3 regions of the Paucidesulfovibrio gracilis DSM 16080 genome follow, and region 2 is predicted to be linked to each of the others. Evidence: predicted binding sites of a transcription regulator. Region 2 holds the regulator's gene; each other region holds the start of a gene.
What was found. Region 2 encodes sigma-54, which starts transcription at its own class of promoters, with help from an activator protein. Its sites were predicted from a motif close to CTGGCACGGNNNNTGCTT; they were not measured.
Positions count from the first base shown of each region.

Region 1: B5D49_RS08685 (periplasmic heavy metal sensor) is a predicted target of sigma-54. The motif match lies at 1,025-1,042, and genes of this name have one in related genera.
Region 3: B5D49_RS01890 (periplasmic heavy metal sensor) is a predicted target of sigma-54. The motif match lies at 4,113-4,130, and genes of this name have one in related genera.

Region 1 covers NZ_FUYC01000007.1:1,677-7,981, reverse strand. The annotation lists gene B5D49_RS08690 (SHOCT domain-containing protein) at 243-536, opposite strand; gene B5D49_RS08685 (periplasmic heavy metal sensor) at 549-980, opposite strand; gene B5D49_RS08680 (chemotaxis response regulator CheY) at 1,214-1,594, opposite strand; gene B5D49_RS08675 (2-amino-3,7-dideoxy-D-threo-hept-6-ulosonate synthase) at 1,842-2,654, opposite strand; gene B5D49_RS08670 (Rid family detoxifying hydrolase) at 2,876-3,268, opposite strand; gene B5D49_RS08665 (nucleoside recognition domain-containing protein) at 3,271-4,254, opposite strand; gene B5D49_RS08660 (hypothetical protein) at 4,432-4,641, shown strand; gene B5D49_RS08655 (AI-2E family transporter) at 4,666-5,769, shown strand; gene B5D49_RS08650 (NFACT RNA binding domain-containing protein) at 5,776-6,305, opposite strand, start outside.
Region 2 covers NZ_FUYC01000003.1:283,355-289,659, forward strand. The annotation lists gene lptC (LPS export ABC transporter periplasmic protein LptC) at 1-497, shown strand, start outside; gene lptA (lipopolysaccharide transport periplasmic protein LptA) at 561-1,469, shown strand; gene lptB (LPS export ABC transporter ATP-binding protein) at 1,472-2,197, shown strand; gene rpoN (RNA polymerase factor sigma-54) at 2,465-3,880, shown strand; gene hpf (ribosome hibernation-promoting factor, HPF/YfiA family) at 3,919-4,452, shown strand; gene B5D49_RS05635 (PTS sugar transporter subunit IIA) at 4,455-4,904, shown strand; gene rapZ (RNase adapter RapZ) at 4,918-5,799, shown strand; gene B5D49_RS05645 (PTS sugar transporter subunit IIA) at 5,802-6,254, shown strand; gene B5D49_RS05650 (PTS sugar transporter subunit IIB) at 6,251-6,305, shown strand, end outside.
Region 3 covers NZ_FUYC01000001.1:419,875-426,179, forward strand. The annotation lists gene ftsA (cell division protein FtsA) at 1-611, shown strand, start outside; gene ftsZ (cell division protein FtsZ) at 642-1,889, shown strand; gene B5D49_RS01880 (radical SAM protein) at 1,916-3,571, shown strand; gene B5D49_RS01885 (FmdB family zinc ribbon protein) at 3,728-3,940, opposite strand; gene B5D49_RS01890 (periplasmic heavy metal sensor) at 4,211-4,732, shown strand; gene B5D49_RS01895 (DUF4405 domain-containing protein) at 4,898-5,719, shown strand; gene B5D49_RS01900 (sensor histidine kinase) at 5,738-6,305, shown strand, end outside.

The sequences.
Region 1 (6,305 bases), on a different contig from region 2:
GACCCGCAAAAGGCGAGGATGGGCCGGTCCGGTTGGTAACTTGCCGTTGCGTCGGGTTCCCGGATGTCGGCATGGAAAGTTCCCCATGGGGAGCAACGAATTTTTTTTGTATCGAAAAGACTGATACGGAGAAACGCCCCAAAGCAGATACAGCTTTGGGGCGTTTCTCCGTGTATGCCGGGACGCGGCGAGGGGGCAGCAATCGCCGCGTCCCGGTAGAGTGAGGAGGGGAGAGAAATACGTTAGGAATTCAGGTCAGTACGACGACGGAGGTACTCTTCCCGATCAATATGCCCGGAAGCGTAGCGGCGTTGGAGTAGCTCCAGTGCCGAAACATCCGGAGCTTCCTGGCACACGGATTCCCGCCTCCGGGTAAGCAGCCAAATGGTACCCGCCACCAGCAAAATCAGTCCAAGCATTCCGAACGGGAAGTGAAAGCCCTGAAACCAGCCTTGGTGTCCTGAAAACCCATGAAATATGGCGTCGGTAAACGACGAGCAATTGGCGTGGTGCATAAGTGGTTCCCCGAAGGGCATGTGGCATTCTCCTTATTTTTCAGCGGAAATGGCGTCCATGGGAACGCAGTGCAGATTCTTGGAGATATCCAGGCCGAACCGTTCCTGCACCACCGAGCAAAAGCGTTGGTCCTCATGTACCAGTTTTTGCCGCAATCGCTGCATTTCATCGGCCAGTTCGTCCAGATCCTTTTGCCGCTGGCGGGAGCGCGAATACACATCGTATTCCAGTTGGCGTGTGTAGAGTTCCCGTCCCAATTTCCGTCGCAGATCTTCGTGTTCTCGTTTGAGTTGCATGAATTCCTTGCGCTGCTTTGTTGGCAGCATTTTCCCTACGCATGGTGTTTCGCGCAGCCCCAAGAGGGCGGCCCATGGCGCAGAACCTTGGTTATCCTGCGCCTGGGCCGCAGCCGCGCAAAGCAGTGCCAAAAGCGTGGCTGTAAGCAGAAGGGGTGAGGTATTCATGCAATGGTCCTGTTGCACTGGTTGGTTGCAGTACACAAACCATATAGCAGGGATCGTGCCTAAAAATGAAAAGTAATAAAATCGGGTTATTATGTTTTAGGTCACGCGAGATGTGCAGAAAAAAAGAGTAAAATGTGCAGAAAAGTGCAGTTTTGTGAATAGGGATGTGCAACAAAAAAAGGGAAGTGCCGAAACACTCCCCATTTGGTCTTTGGCGATAAAACGAGAATCAGTCAGCCGAAGATCTTGTCGATTTTTTCACTCATGGTTTCCGGAGTGAAGGGTTTGACAATATAGTTGGAAACCTTGGCCTGCACCGCTTCGATGATGTTTTCCTGCTGGGCCTCAGCTGTAACCATCAGGAAGGGGGTGTCGGCGTATTCTTCGCTGGCGCGAACCTTGCGCAACAGCTCAATGCCCGTCATCTTGGGCATGTTCCAGTCCGAAACGACAAAGTCGATGTTGTCCTTGTTCAAAACATCCCATGCGGTGGTGCCGTCGTCAGCTTCCACGACATTTTCAAATCCAAGCTGACGCAGGATGTTTTTAATGATTTTCCGCATGGTGGAAAAGTCATCAACCACCAGAATTCTCATGCTTTTATCTGCGGGCATTGTCTAAGTCCTCCCTGCTTGATCACGGTCAGGCCGGATCGCCGTGCCCATTTGTCTATGCAAGACACCCGAGTATTCTTCCTTATTTAGTTAAATAATGTCAGGAATGCAATGGGTCTGGACAAAAAAACGGTGTCAACCGATGACGATCCTATAATGCTTTATTTAATTCATTGATATGTAAACGAAAAGGCCCGGTGAATCAACCGGGCCGTAGGTCTTGCCGACACAGGAAGGAAGAGTTTGTTTATTGTGCGCTTTCGGGAGAATCCAGGAGCGGAAGAGCCTGTTCCACGCTCCATCCCTCATGGACGACCTTGTACAGGGAGCGCACCAGACGGGCGGGATGGTCGTGCTGGAAGATGTTTCGCCCCACGGAAATGCCGGCTCCGCCCGCCTGGACCGAGTCATGAACCATGCGGACCAGGTCGTAGTTGCTGTCGACTTTGGGGCCGCCAGCAATGACCACGGGAACGCAGCATCCTTCGGTGACGCGTTGGAATGATTCCGGATCACCCGTGTAGTTGACCTTGACGATGTCGGCTCCAAGCTCCATTCCCACCCGGGCGCAGTGGGCCACGACATCCGGGGCGTATTCATCTTTTACCTTGGGACCGCGAGCATAGAGCATGGCCAGTACGGGCATTCCCCAGTCTCCGGCCCGGGAGCAGAGTGCACCGAGATCCGAGAGCATGGAGCGTTCGCTTTCGTCGCCCAGGTTCACGTGAATGCTTACCGCGTCGGCTCCAAGTTTGATGGCGTCTTCCACGGTACCGACCATGGTTTTTGCGTTGGGTGTGGGGGAGAGTGCCGTGGATGCGGAAAGATGTACGATCAATCCGATGTCGCGTCCTGTTCCCCGGTGCGAACAACGGGGCAGGCCTTTGTGCATGAGCACGGCGTTGGCTCCTCCGTCCGCTACCTTGTTGACCGTGTCTCGCAGATCCACCAAGCCATAGATCGGACCGACTGTTACTCCGTGATCCAGGGGAACCACGATCAAACGGCCATTGTCCCGATTCATGATGCGTTCCATTCGAACAGCTTTTCCCAGCAGCATTGTCAGCTCCTTTTCGCCGGGATCGGGGTGTTCCGGAGCCAAAGAAAAAAGGCCGCGGAACGATCCGCGACCCTTTGAGGCGATCTGATATGTTGAAAATCGATTACAACGTCACCCCGAGGCCGCGGAAAGCCGTAAAAAAGAAAAACACAAAAAAGAAATTCGTGCGGATTCGGGTCGTCATAAACATTGTTTACACTTTGGTGAAAAGGTGTGTCAAGTTACGATTTTGTGGCGGTGCATTTTACCTCGACCAGCCCGCCTTTAGGCAGGCCAGCGACTTCCACGGCGGCTCGTGCAGGCTTGTGCGTGTTGAAAAATTCTTCATAGATGGCGTTGAATGTGGCGAATTGCCCCATGTCGGTCAGAAAGACTTCCACGTTGAGCACTTGCTCCAGGCTTGATCCAGCGGCATCCAGAATGGCGGACATATTGCGCAGTGCCTGACGTGCTTGCGATTCGAAGTCTTCGGGACCACCGGCAAAAGTGCCGCTCTCAGGCAGCAGGCCGAGCTGGCCGCTGACAAAGACCAAAGCGTTCCATGCGGTTCCTTGGGAATACGGTCCCACGGCGGCCGGGGCTTTGGAGGTGTGGATCATTTGGATTTCCGACATGGTTATGCTCCTTTGGATTCGGGCGGTCCCCAGAAAAAGCGATCACAAAATCGTCCGGGGAGGTATCGCACCAATTGAACAAGCAGGGCCACGAAAAACAGGGAATAGAACAGGCGTCCCCAAAGTAAGCCGGAGAGGTGTCCTCCAAGCATGACCAAGAGGAACGTATCTTCCACAAGACTATGGCAGACCCCCATGAGGGTAAGGGAGTAAAAGACGTCGCGACGGTCGATTTCGCCGGAGCGTGCGCCGTGAATGATCAGGCCACCACCATAGGAAAGGCCCAGGGTAAGCCCTACCACGGTAATGGCCGAAGCTTTGGGACCGATGCCGATGATGCGCAGGAGCGGACGGAGCAGACGGTTCGCCAGATTGATGACGCCCACGGCTTCAAGTATGCGCATGATCCCGACCAGAGCCAGGATGATGCCGTAAATGGAAATCAGATTTACTGCTTGATCCAGGATCCATGGTCCCCAGGGAACGGGACCGGTACCCGCTTCCGGTTGCAGGAGCACGTTGGCCGGTCCCTGAAGCAGGTCGAAGTTGGTATATATTTGGCTCAGCAGCCACCCCAGCAGCAGAGCGCCACCGACGCGGGAAAGCCCTTGAAAGAAAAGCCGTGGTCCGGATTTGCGGGCAATGGATAATTCTACGGGCAGACCGTGCGCGATGAGAACCATGACGCCCAGGACAGTGGCCTGCGCCTCGGTTATCGGGGCGTTCTCCACCAGGGAGAGAAAAACGATCATGCCGGAATAAATGTTGTTCAGGAGCGCGGTTGCCCAGACGAGACCCATTTCCGGAGGCAGACCCACCAACCGCATTACCGGTCCCAAGGGATCGGCCAGGAGCCGGATCAGGTCGAATTCCTGGAGCAGTCGCACCGCGAACACGATGGGGATCATGACCTTGAACAACGTCAAGGAGGCGGAGGTGCCTTGCTTGAATACCTCCACAATGGATCGAAGGATGCGGTGGAGCATAATATCTTTGAGGTTGTTGGTTTCAGGACGGTCTCAATGCCGAGTGGAAAACCTATGCGCTTTCGGTCGGAAAGGGAAGCGCTTCTTGTGGGGCGTGGCAATTTGTGACACAAGAAATCCACGACCACCCGATACGACATCGAACTCGCGCTTTTTCTTACAGCAAGGAAGGATCCCATGGCAGGCAACATGTGGAAGACCATGGAAGTGATGGTCAAGGGTATTTTTTTGGGTGGCTCCTTGGGAGCCATTGTGGGCTGGACCGGCCTTATCCCCCTGCCCAAGGCCGTAGCGCTGGGCATGCTTTGCGGGTGCCTGGCGAGCCTGACGTTTCGTGACAGGATGGACTCCCGTCAAAAAAAAGACGGGGAACAGGATCGTGAATAATTCTCAACAACAAGGAATGCAAACGTGGGGGATCGAAACGCCACGCCTTTTTTGGGCAGCCGGATTTATACATCCTTTTTAGGGGTGCTGCTTCTTTTCGCTCTTTTTTTGACCTATCGGATTTTTTCTCCTTTCCTGCACACTTTCGTGTTTGCAGCCGTGTTGTCCATCATTACCTATCCTTTATATATACGACTGGTGCCTCGGGTCGGGTATCGGCGTACCATTGCTGCCGGATTGACCACGTGCGGCATTGCTCTATTGATTGTTGTGCCGCTTTTTTTCCTTCTTTTCGGATTGGCGGTCCAGGGGGCAGAGTCCTTGCGTGCCATTCGCGAATGGGCCGTGACAACGGATTTCGATCGGTGGATCGGGGACGGTGCCATGGCCGGCTATCTGGAATGGGTCAAGGTGCATCTTCCGTTCGTGAAGGTCGAGCAACTTAATCTGGATGAAAAGCTGCTCGGCTATTCCGAACAATTCGCCCAATACCTTTTGGATATGAGCCGGGGGCTGCTGCGGGACGCGGCCGGGTTGCTGCTTAAATTTCTGCTGCTGGTGGGGATGATCTTTTTTTTCCTGCTGGATGGACCCAATATGGTTCAACGGCTCAAGTACCTCTGTCCGCTGAAGCGATACCAGGAAGATATCATCATCGACAGTCTGCAACGGGTTTCGCGGAGTGTGCTTCTGGGCAGCCTTTTTGTGGCGGCCCTGCAAGGTCTTGCCGGGGGGATCGGCTTTGCTGCGGTGGGCTTTCCCGGTTTGTTCTGGGGAACCATGATGGCCTTTGCCGCGCTTATTCCCGTGGTGGGTGCCAGCCTGATCTGGTGGCCCGCGGTCATCTATCTTGCCGTGAACGGGGAGTGGGGCTGGTCTTTGTTCCTGTTCCTCTGGTGCATTGGTCTGGTCGTCAACATCGATACGTTTTTACGGCCCCTTTTGTTGCGGGGGGCACAAAAGGTCTCGCCGTTCTACATCTTCCTCGCCATTCTCGGCGCCGTGTCCGTGTTCGGTTTCAAAGGAATACTTTATGGACCGTTGATCCTTTCCTTTGTCATGGTCATGCTGCAAATCTACGGTGAGGAGTACCATGAGGCGTTGCAGAATCGGGGCGAGGACTGCTGAACCGAATTATTCTCGTCGGGCGAGTCGGGTCTCCAGTTCCTGATCCGGTCTGGCGATTACCGTCCCCTGAACCTGCTGTACGCTGACCTGCCCATGCGCCCAGCCCTTGACCTTGCGCACGTCCTTAACAAGGGCGAACATGATCTCCACTTTGCCGTCGGCCTTGAAGGCGCTTTTTAGCGAACAGAGCGCCGCAGCCTCCTCAAGAGACCGGCGGGGTACATCCTGCCCAGGATGATCCCGTTTCAGAATGACATGGGAACTGGGACCGTTGGCGGCATGGAACCAGTAGTCAAAGGGACTTGCCGCCTTTGAGAGCATCTCGTGGTTGGCTTTTTTGTTTTTGCCGCGCGCCACGGTAAAGCCGTCCGAGGTGGTGAAGAGGTGGACGGCAAGCTGTTGCCATTTTTTCGGTAACGGAGCGGGGGCCGTTGCTTCTTTGGCAGACGGCGGGGCATCCTGGGCGGAAATGTTTCCCTGCTCCACTCGGGCCAGCTCCCGGCCCAGCTCGTTGCGGCGTCGGGCCAGATGCACGA
Region 2 (6,305 bases):
AGGAAGTGACACCGGAGCGGGTGGAGAGCGCTGATCTGGACGCCCTGGGTGCCGATATTTTTGCCGAGGATATCGAGCTGGTTCAGGGAGTGGATGGTCGTATCGACTGGAAGCTCAAGGCCAAGGGTGCCGAGTATGACCAGGGAGACAACACGGTTCGTATTCTCGCACCGCAACTTTCGGCCTATGTTGGCGAGGAACGAGACGAGGTCTATGTTCGTGCAGATATGGGGCAGGTTGACCAGCGTGCGGACAATTTCAGGCTTTGGGATAATGTTTCGGGCCGTTACGGTCTTTTTGCTATCAAGGCTGATGAATTCGACTATATTGGTGCCATGGACAAGGTTTACCTCAAAGGGCGGGTCGTCATCCGTCACGGTGACGTGACCATAAGTGCCTCGGCCATTGAGATCGACACCAAGACCAGACTCCTTGTCGCCGCTGGTGGTGTTGAGGCCGTGTTTACGCTTCGTGATTTGGAGAAAGGCGCACCATAGCGGCGGGGAAGACGGTTTGGGGCAAGGTTGTGAACTTTTGTTGTCAAAAATGGTGGAGTTGTAATGCGAAAAGGGTTTTGTCGCCATGCATTGTGTTTCGTCTTGCTGGGGCTGATGTGTTGCTTGGCTGGGACTGATGCTCTGGCGCAGACCACTTCGGATTCATCATGGGGGGAAATCCGTTCGGCTTCGCAAAATCTTAATGTCCGCCAGAAGAGGGATCATCGATCTGAGCATGTGCTGACCTTGAAAAAAGGAGAGCGCGTGAAAGTCGATTTTCTGGAAAACGGGTGGTATGCAGTGTTCCCTGAGGAGGCGGTCCATCGCGATCTTTCTCTGGCCCTCGGTTTTGCCAAAGCCAAATATTTGCACCGTGTCGCAGCGGAACCCGCTCCATTGATGGAATCTGAACATGGCGACACTGCTCCATCGACTGCCGTTACTGCCGTAGATGCTGGCTCTGCCCAGGTGGCGGATGAGCCCTTCCGAAGTCCCAAAGTGGTGGCCGAGGTCCAGGAACGGCCTGAGGATGTTCCGGACGCTGGTCCGGCAGGAAAGGAGCCGGTTCGAATTACGGCGGATAGGCTGACATACAATGATGCGGAGCGCACGGTAACGTTTTCCGGAAATGTGGAGGCTGTTCACGAGGGGATGAAACTTTGGTCGGAACGATTGACCGCCCATTTCAGCAAGCAGGGCGAACCAGGTGAAGAGATCGATCGAATTGTGGCATCTGGCGGCGTAACGATGCGCAAGGATGAGATTGAAGGGAAGAGTGATACCGTGACGTACCACGTCAAGGAAGCTTTGTTGCTGATGCAGGGAAATCCGGTGATTACTGAAGGGAAGAACAAGGTTACGGGAAAGGTGATCAAATTCTACGTCCGCGAGAAGCGGAGTGAAGTCGTGGGCGGCAGCGGCAAGCGTGTGGAGGCGATTTTGTTTGCCCCGGAAGGCATGGAGGCACCGTAGAGATGCCCGACCAGCTTTCGGCCACCGGGCTTTCCAAACGGTACGGCAAGCGTGAAGTGGTTCACGGGGTGGATGTGGCTTTGACCCGTAAAGAAGTCGTGGGCTTGCTTGGTCCCAACGGAGCGGGTAAAACAACCACTTTTTATATGCTTGCCGGCATCATCAAACCCAACTCCGGGTCCGTTTCCCTCGGTTCTCGTGCAATCACCAGACTTCCTTTGCATGAACGAGCTCGCATGGGGCTGTCCTATCTTCCGCAGGAGAGTTCGGTTTTTCGTAAGCTCACTGTGTTGGAAAACCTTATGATCATTTTGGAGCAGACCTCCCTGAAGCGGGCCCAGCGCCGCAAGCGGGCCGCCGAACTGCTTCGCATGTTCAACATAACCAAGCTGGCGCATCAAAAAGCCATGTTTCTGTCCGGTGGGGAGCGTCGCCGCCTGGAAATCGCTCGTGCTCTGATTATGAATCCGAAGTTTATTCTTCTCGATGAGCCGTTTGCTGGGATTGACCCCATTGCGGTCATTGATATTCAGGAGATCATTTCGATTTTAAAGAAGATGGGGATCGGGATTTTAATTTCAGATCATAATGTGCGAGAAACTTTGAATATTTGCGATAGGGCATATTTGGTGTACGAGGGGACGATTATTCTGGAAGGCACCCCTGACGAGATTGTTCAGGACTCCAAGGCCCGAAAGGTGTACCTCGGCGAAAATTTTTGCCTTTGATACTTTTACCTCCCTGATCTCCGCATTACCTCCTTTTTTCGTCCGGCTTTTTGGTCGTTGTGGATTTACAGCCTGCATGAAGGTTGGTACAGTTCTTTCATGTCGCTCTCTCAAAGCGACGTATTTCTATTTTTTCAGTATGTTAAGATGTATTCCTTGCGCGAGTAGCTAATCTGTGAGATAGTAGAGGCAAGGATATCATTTCTAACCGACGGCCCCGTGTTGATTCTTTTGAGTTTCATGCGGCGCGCCGTGGCGATGGGTAGTATGGGACTGGAATTACGACAACAACTCAAGCTCAGTCAGCAACTTGTCATGACGCCGCAACTGCAGCAGGCCATCAAGTTGCTGCAACTTTCCCGCCTGGAATTGCTTGAATCCGTACAGCAGGAATTGTTGGAAAATCCGTTTCTTGATGAAAAGGAAGCCGACGACCCGCAACCAGAAGATACGCAATCCAAGGAGAGCGAGGAGGGGGATGCCCAGGCGGAGTTGATGCGTGACGCTGATTGGGAAAATTACATTGGTGAGTTCTCCAGCTCATCCAAGCAGTCCCAGGTCCGTGAAGCAGAGATCCCCGAAGAGGGGTTGTCGTTTGAAGCACGGCTTGCCTCAAAACCCTCCCTGCATGGTCATCTAAATTGGCAGATGCGGCTTTCCAACTTTACCGACGAAGAGTTGGCCGTTGGTGATGTCGTTCTGGGGAATCTGGATGATCGGGGATATTTGCAGGCAGATGTTCAGGACTTGCTAGCGCTTGTGGAGTCTGATCCCGAAACCGTGGAAAGCGTTATCCAGCGGATTCAGCGGCTGGACCCGGTGGGCGTGGCGGCCAGATCACCGCGTGAGTGCCTGAAGGTCCAGCTTGAGTTTTTTGATTATACGGATCCCATCCTGTTGGACTTGGTTGATCAGCATTTGGAAGATTTGGAGAAGCGTCGCTATAAGCCGTTAGCCAGAAAGTTTAAGATCAGTCTTGATAAACTGAAGAAATATATTGAAGTTATTCAAAAACTAGATCCAATGCCCGGGGCGAGTTTTTCCAGCACGGAGCCGCATTATGTCAGCCCGGATGTCTTCGTGTATAAATATGGTGATGATTTTGTTATCGTGCTGAATGAGGATGGACTGCCCCGCTTGACGCTCAACTCGTTCTACATGGACGATATTGGGAATTGTACCGGCAAGGATAAGGAATATTTTCAGGACAAAATGCGATCCGCGGCCTGGCTGCTCAAAAGTTTATATCAACGGCAGCGAACATTGTATAAGGTGATGGAGAGTATTGTCCGTTTTCAGCGTGATTTTTTCGAACAGGGCGTGGCCAAGCTCAAACCGCTGATCCTTAAAGACGTGGCGGAAGACATTAATATGCATGAATCCACGGTCAGCCGGATTACGACGAGCAAGTATGTCTCCACACCGCATGGGATATTTGAACTGAAGTTTTTCTTTAACAGCGCTCTGGATCTGGGAGACGGCACTCAGGTTGGTTCGGAATCGGTCAAGGCGCTGATTAAGCAACTCATCAGTGGTGAAAATCCGAAGAAACCGCTGAGCGACGAAACGATCGGCGAGATGCTCAAAGCTGAACTGGACGTAAATATTGCGCGGCGTACCGTTGCGAAATACCGTTCGGCTATGGATATCCCCTCGTCTTCGAAGCGCAAGCAGATTTTATAACATTGCCCACTCAACCTCTACTCCAAGGAGGATTGTGCATGAACATCAGTTTCAACTTTAAGAATTTCGACCCCTCTCCCCACCTCAAGGAGTATGCTGCCAAGCGGTTCGACAAGGTTTCCAAGTTCATTCAAGATTCGGACGAGTCCGATCTTCAGGTCAACTTGGCCGTGGAAAAAACCCGCCAGCAGGCTGATGTGGTCTTGAACGCGGACAGCATCCATATCTCGGCTTTTGAGCAGTCTCCGGATATGTATGCCACCATTGATTGCGTGGTTGACAAGCTGGAGGCCCAGCTGCGTAAAGTGCGCGAGAAGATGAAGGATAAGCGCCGCAAGGCAGCGCGGGATGTGCGAACCGAGTACTTTACTTTGGCCGATGGCGGCGCCGCTCCGACCATCACCGGTACGGATAATTATGAGCCAAAGCCCATGTCCGTTGAGGAAGCGGCGATGCAGCTCGATTCGCTCAAGTTCGAGTTCCTCGTGTTTCGCAATGCTGAAACCGAGGGAATTAACGTCATTTACCGTCGCAAAGGCGGCGATTACGGATTGATTGATCCTGGTAACTAACAATGAGACTCGGCGAATATCTTAACAAACAACTGATTATACCGGAGCTGACCTCCGCCTCAAAGGCGGAGGTGCTCCGTGAAATTGTAGAGTGCATCTCCAGCACCATGCCGGAGTTGGATACTGAACAAGCCGTCCAGGTTCTTATGGACCGGGAGAGCCTCGGTTCCACAGGCATTGGGGATGGTATCGCTATACCTCACGGCAAGCTTGAAGCCCTGGATCGAATAGTGGTGGCCGTGGCCAGGAGTCCCCAGGGGGTCGAATTTGAATCCCTGGACCACGCCCCCTGCCATATCGTTTTTCTTGTAATGGCCCCGGAACAGGTGGCCGGATTGCATCTTCGTATCCTCGCCCACATATCACGGCTGCTCAAGGACCAGACTTTCCGAGCCAACCTTATGGCTGCGGACGGCAAGGATGGCCTTTGGCAACTGCTTCAGGCCACTTGAGCAAGGGGTTGGCGTGAAAAAAAGTGGATCTTTCCCTCTGATCGTTGTTACGGGGCTTTCCGGTGCAGGAAAGAGTACGGCTCTCAACGTTTTTGAGGATTTACACTTTTTTTGTGTGGACGGTCTTCCCGCTTCCATGCTGCCGCGTATGGTGGAACTGTTTCAGGGAATGGACAAGGCTCATCGAGGTCTTGCCTTGGGCATGGATCTTCGGCAGCTGGACTTTGTCGAAGAGTGGGACAGCGCAACCGCGCAGCTTGCGGACATGGGTATGAAACCCCAGGTGGTGTTTTTGGAAACACGACAAGATACGCTGTTGACCCGCTACGCCACCACCAGAAGACTGCATCCTTTGGAAACCAATGCCCTTGGGCTGGAGCAGGCTTTAGATACGGAACGCCAGCTCATGGCTCCGATTCGCGAGAGTGCTGATCTGGTTGTGGATACCACGGGGTACTCCATTCATGACTTGCGGAGGATCATACAGGAAAAGTGGACCGATCTTGAGGCTCCCAGTTCCTGTATGCGGGTCCATCTGTTGACTTTTGGATTCAAATATGGGGTTCCCATTGATGCGGATTTAGTCTTTGACCTTCGCTTTTTGCCGAATCCTTATTTTGATCCTGCGTTGCGGAACCTTTCAGGTAAGGATACACAGGTTTCGCACTACGTTTTAGAGAGTGAGGTTGGAAGAGCATTTCAAAAGCGGTTTGTAGATTTTTTTTGTTATCTTTTGCCGCTCTATGCCACTGAAGGGCGCTATAGGGTTACTGTAGCGCTCGGTTGCACGGGCGGTCGCCACCGTTCCGTGGCCACAGGAGAGCTGCTCTACAAAGTGCTGAAGGACAGTGGCTACGCAGTAACGATGGAACATCGGCATTGTGAGTTAGGGTAATCATGTCAGATTCGAAGATGTCTCGTCAGGTGGGCGTGGTCTTGGTCACGCACGGCACTTTTGGAACCGGACTGCTGGAGGCCGCCGAAATCGTTTCCGGATCCCAGGATAATGTGCGGGCCATTGGCGTACCTCCTGGATCGGCGGTGGATTCTGTGGTCGATGCTATTCGTGAAGCCGTTGAACAATGTGGCGCGACGCGTGACGGTGTGCTCGTGCTCACGGATTTATTTGGCGGCACCCCGACAACGCTGAGTCTTTCACTATTGAAATCATATCAGCTTGAGGTGATAACGGGGGTGAACCTGCCGATGGTGGTCAAGGCGTTTCAGGTCCGCAATTTGCCGCTGAAGGAGATGGCCGGGCAGGTGAAAAGCGCTGGACGGCAGGGCATCGTGGTTGCGGGTGAAATGCTTTCACGACGTTCTGGTTCCCGCCAGGGAGGCGGAGCGTGAACTGGGTTCGAGTGGATAACCGACTGGTTCACGGCCAAGTCGTGGAAACGT
Region 3 (6,305 bases), on a different contig from region 2:
GCGGCACCACGGATCTGGCGATTTTCTCCAACGACTCCATCAAGCATACCTCGGTGCTGGCGCTGGGGGGCAACAACCTCACCAATGACATCGCCTTTGGCCTGCGCACCCCTATGCAGGCCGCCGAGGAAATCAAGATGCTGCATGGCTGCGCCCTGGCCGACATGATCGAAACCGACGAGCTGATCGAGGTGCCGAGCGTGGGCGGCCGGGAGAGCCGGACCATGTCCAAACGGGTGCTGGCGGAAATCTGCGAGCCTCGTGTGGAGGAAATTCTGGCCCTGGTGGACCAGGAGCTGGAAAAATCCGGCTTTAAACAAATGATCGCCGCGGGCGTGGTGCTCACGGGCGGCACGTCCATGATCGACGGCATGCAGGATCTCGCGGACCAGATTTTTGATCTGCCGGTCCGCATTGGATATCCCTCGGGCATCGGGGGACTCATTGATGTAGTGGACAGTCCCAAATACGCCACAGCGGTGGGGCTGCTGAAGTTTGGGTGCGAAAAGGAGATGGCCGGGCAGGACCGTCGTTCCTTCGGCATCCGGGATGAGGGAACCTTCAACCGCATTCTGGGCAGGATGCGCAAGTGGTTCACGGATATCGCGTAACGTACGCACAGGGAAGAACTGGAGGAGAACATGGAATATTTTGAAATCGAGCACGACACGAGTGCCAAGATCAAAGTCATCGGTTGCGGAGGCGGCGGCGGAAATGCCGTAAACAACATGATCCAGTCCGCTCTCAAGGGCGTGGAATTCATCGTCTGCAACACGGACGCCCAGGACATTGAAAAAAGCCTGGCCGAAACCAAAATCCACATCGGCCAAAAGCTGACCAAAGGGCTTGGCGCAGGAGCCAACCCGGAAGTCGGTCGCAATGCCGCCGTGGAAAACATTGAAGAAATCCGTCAGGCGCTGGAAGGCGCGGACATGGTCTTCATCACCGCGGGCATGGGCGGCGGAACCGGAACCGGCGCGGCCCCTGTCGTGGCCGAGGTGGCCCGGGATCTGGGCGCACTTACCGTGGGTGTGGTGACCAAGCCCTTCTTCTTTGAAGGCAAGCGTCGCCTCGGTGCGGCCGAGGAGGGCATCAACACCCTCTCCGAAGTGGTGGACTCCATCATCACCATTCCCAACGACCGGCTCCTGCAACTGGCCGCGAAAAAGGCCTCGTTCACGGAGATGCTCAAAAAGGCGGACGAAGTGCTCTACTACGCCACCAAGGGCATTGCCGACCTGATCACGGTCCACGGCCTGATCAACCTGGACTTTGCGGACGTAAAGGCCGTGATGTCCAACTCGGGCCTGGCCCTCATGGGTACGGGCATTGCCGAGGGCGAAGGCCGCGCCAAGGAAGCCGCACGCATGGCCATCACCTCTCCGCTGCTGGAAGACGTCTCCATCGAGGGCGCCAAGGGCGTGCTCATGAACATCACCTGCTCCCCTGACATGCTCATCGAAGAGGCCGCCGAAGCCGCGAACATCATCTCCAGCGAAGCGGACGAGGACGCCCAGATCTTCTTCGGTACGGTGTTCGATCCGGACGCCGGAGAAGAGATGCGCATCACGGTCATTGCCACGGGCATCGAACACGTGGCCGCCCAGTCCGACGCCACGTCGTCCAAGGGGCAGAACCCCTTGAGCCGTTTCAATCGGCGGGAACGCAGCTCCGATGCGGCCACCGGCACGGGCAAACGCCGTGTGCACCGCTCGGTGATGAACCAGGACACTACTGTGCCGGCGTACCTGCGCTTTAGCGACAGTGCCGAAGAGGAACCCGAAAAGCCCAAGCGCCGCGTCGCCAACGCCGGGCCTGGGGACCAGCACTTTGTTTTCGACAAAGACGATCTGGATATCCCCGCCTTCATACGCAAGAACAACAGCTAGGAGGCGGATGGAATACGGGTTTCCCTATGCGCAAGAGCCGCATCTACCACGGCGACCGGGAGCCATCTCCCCGGGAGACCGGAGGCCGACTGCCCACGGCCCTGATCATCCCCATGGAACGCCGTGTGGCCCTTTCCACCTTGGGGTGGCAGGCGGTATACCGCCAATTGGCGGAAAATCCGGGCATGGCCCCGGAACGCTGCTTCACCCTTGGGCGCGACGGGGAACCCACGACGATGGAAAGCGGAACCCCGCTCTCCAGATTCCCTGTGCTGGCCTTGAGCGTGAATTTCGAGGAGGATCTCCTTCACCTCCTGCGAACTCTTGAGGCCTCGGGCGTTCCTTCCCGTCGGGAGGAACGCCCGGATTACCCTCTGATCATGGTGGGCGGGCCGCTGGCCTTCATGAATCCCGCTCCGCTCGCCCCCATGACGGACTGTTTCTTTGTCGGCGAGGCCGAGGCCGGTCTTGCCGATGTTTTTTCCAAATTTCGTGAGGTCTGGCTCCAGGGCGGCGACAAAAACGCCATGCTCGACGCTGTGGCCGCCATGCCCGGTATCTACGCCCCCGGACGCTCCGCCGTACCGGTTCGCCGCGTCATTGCTCCGGGCGCATCCCTCAATGACCCGGCCTGGTCCTGTTTCATCTCGCCGGACGCGGTCTTTCGCGACACGCTGCTGTTGGAGGCCAACCGGGGGTGTCCCTATGCCTGCCGGTTTTGCGCGGCTGGCTACGTGTACCGGCCTCCCCGCCAGGCGTCCCTGGAGGAATTGCAGGCAGTCGTGGAACAGGCCGAACCGCCCAAGGTCGGCTTGGTAGGAACCGCGCTCACGGACCTGCCGCACCTGCTTCCCTTTCTGAACTGGCTGCGTCAGCGCGGCACCAAATTCTCCCTTTCCTCGGTCCGGGCCGACGGCGTTACCGAGGAACTGCTCACCATTCTACGACAGAGCGGTGTGCGCACCGTGACCCTGGCGTTGGAAGGTCCGAGCCGACGCCTGCGCGACCAGGCCAGCAAAAAATTGAAGGAAGAAGATTTTCTCCGCGCGGTGGCCCTGTGTGCACGCCACGGCGTCAACCACCTCAAGACCTACTGCATTGTGGGCTGGCCGGGCGAGACCGACGCCGATTACGAAGAATTGGGCGGTTTTTTGGGTGAAATCGCCCGCACACGGGACGAAAATCTGAAACGCCAGAAAGAATTCATGCGTGTTACCCTGGGTACCAGTTGCCTGGTTCCCAAACCACACACGCCGTTCCAGTGGATGGCCATGGCGTCGGCAGAGGAACTGGACCGCAGACAGCACATGATCCGGGAAATGCTCAAGCCGTACAAGGGATTCCGCCTGGAAGCGGATAAGCCGTTTCAAGCCCGGCTCCAAGGCCTGCTGGCCCGGGGCGGAGAGTCCATCTTTGATTTCGTGGAACTGGCCGCCCGGCACGGCGGCTGGAAAAAAGCGCTCAAACGTTGGCAGGGTGATCCGGCCCACGAACTGGACCGAGAACGCTCCCGGGACGAAGCTCTGCCTTGGGACGTCATTGACGTAGGCGTGACCAAGGAACACCTCTGGCAGGAATGGGAACGGGCCAAACGGTTCCAACCCTCGCCCAAGTGCGTGGAATCGGGCTGCGATCAATGCCGACGCTGCGGTATGGATTGTTTTTTACGCGAACAGTCCTGACCGGACGTTTTTCCCTCTGACGAACAAAAGCGCCGCGCCTGCCCCCCCTTCGCTGAACCAAAAACATATCCCTTCACGCCACAACAGCGTCAAGGGATACGTTTTGCTCCACGATGAAGCCTGACAGGATCCTGAACCAGGATCAACGCATCAGCCTCAGGTGAATCCTCCAGCCCCCCCGCACCCGGACAACGGCGCAGACAGGGAACCAGCGTCACCGCTTCCGCCGCCGGACACGGCAAACCCCGAGAGCAGACGTTCGGTATCTTCCTTGCCGCATTCCGGGCATTTGGGTGTTTCATCGCCGGAAAGAACCAGCTCTTCAAATTCTTTGCCGCATTTTTTGCATCGGTATTCATAAATCGGCATAGGCACCTCGCATCATTATTTTCTATATCCCAAAGATGAGGCTGTTTGTACGCTTCGTCAAGGGATCATTTTGCACATAACACGAACAGTTTGTGCAAACTTTTGTGCATTTTAATGCACATATTTTTACACTTTCGAATTTAATACACTGATTTTTCATGATAAACAGTGTTTGGCACGGCGACTGCTAGTTCCTTTACAACCGTTACTTTTCTACTCTTCACCCCCCGGGATCGGCCCGGACCCCTTTTCAACGTATTTGGAGGAATCATGAACAAGCGGACTCTTATCATCTCTCTGAGCCTCGTGGCAGTGCTGGCCCTGGCGGCCACAGCCTTTGCCCGTCATGGATACCACGGCTCCATGGGCTACGGTCACATGGGATTTGGTGGCGGCTACGGACACGGCGGCGCCTTCCAGGTCGCTCCTGAACAGCAGGAGGCCTTTGACGCGATCTTCGACAAGCACCGCGACACCATGCGCGACCTGAGCAACCAGCTCTGGTCCAAGCACATGGAGCTGGAAGCCCTCACCAACAGTGGACAGGCCACCAAGGCAGACATCCACGAGCTGGTCCAGGACATTTCGGAGCTGCGTGAAAAGAAGCAGGCCGAACACGAAAACTTCTTTGAGGAGTTGGACCAGGCCGGTATCCAGGCGCAGTTCGTCCCCTGCCGGGGCTTTGGTCCCAATGGTGGCGGACGGCAGCAGAATGGAAGCGGTCCCGGTTCCGGCCAAGGCTACGGTTCCGGCTCTGGATCCGGCCAAGGCTACGGTCCCTGCAATCAATAGGTGAACGCCTGACGAAGCGTGGCAAAGGGCGGTCGGAATGGGGAAAGCTCCGACCGCCCTTTTCCCGTACGCGCCGAACCAACCCCGATCCACCCGCCCTGGTTGACATGGCGGGACTTTGCGCTGAAGATCAATGGAACAACCATCCGCTCCCACGAGGCACGAATGTTCCGAAAAAGCGTTTCCCTGACCGTACTCCTCTCCTTTTGCCTCTTGCTGGCCACCAGCGTGGTGCTCTATTACGAACCGCACGGCCGGGTCGCCTACTGGGCGGACTGGCGCTTGCTGGGCCTGGGCAAGGCGCAGTGGGACGCTTTACATATTTCCCTGGGCGCACTGTTCCTCTTCGCCAGCCTGCTGCACATCTGGCTGAACTGGAAGGCCGTGCTCCTGGCCATGAAAAACCGTGCCCGGCAGTTGGTGGTTCTGACGCCGCCCATGGTCGCGGCCTTGATGGTCACGCTTTATTTCACGCTCGGCGCGCTGCTGGGCTTCCCCGGCGTGCAGCAGATCCTCGATTTCAGCGAAGACCTCAAAACGAGTCATGTGGCGGAATACGGCAATCCGCCCTATGCCCACGCCGAACTTTCCACGGTTCGAGAATTTGCAGATTTTTTACAACTGGACAGCGAACAGATCGTGCAGTCCCTGCGTGAGCAAGGCATGAACGCCACCCCGGAGACCACATTGCTGGAGCTGGCCCGCGCCAACAATACCAGTCCCCGGCACATTCACGAGGCCATGCGCTCGGGGTTGAACGCGGATCCCTTTACCCTGCTTCCGCCCCGAGCGCCCGAAGGTTCCGGTAAAATGCCCCTGCACGCCTTTTGCGCCAATTACGGACTTCCCCTTGACCGTGCGCTGCAACGGCTTCAGGCTGCGGGTCTGGAACCCGATCCGAACGCCACACTCAAGGCGCTGGCGGAAAGATACGGCATGGACCCCGTCACACTCTACACCATCCTGCGCACCGGCAAGCGTCCCTGACCAAAGCGCGGCGGATTTATGGAAATCAAGACCAAACAAAACGAACGCGGTCCCATCATCGCGGCAGTGCTGGCCCTGATCGTGCTTGGGCTGGGCAGCCTTTTTCTCACCTGGCAATCCATCAAGCATCAACGCGCCGTGGTGGAGGAGCACATGGTGCTCTCCGGCCGCGTCATCGTGCGCGGGGTGGAAGCCAACCTCGTGCGCATCATGCGTTCCCTGCGCAACAACCCGGCCCTTTCCCAGCTGTTCCCCTCCCTGGCCCAGGAGTTGTTTCAGGAGATCACGGCCTCGGGCGAAGTGCTCTTTGTGGCGCTGTACGCTCCGGGCGGCCAATTGCTGCTGGCGTCGTCCCACGGCGACGAGGAGATGGAAAACCTGCTTCCCCGTGGCGCATTCGACGCGCTGGACCAACTGGGCCACTGGCACGGCATGACCCTGTTCGGCCAGAAGCAGGCCTTGGTCATCGGATTGCAGGCCCGCCCCGGTGTGGCCAGCGTCTGCGGGCTTACCCCCCCGGGGCAAGGCGCGAATCGCGGTCCCGGGCATCAGGGCGGCCATGGCATGCGCCACGGCAGAAACCGCG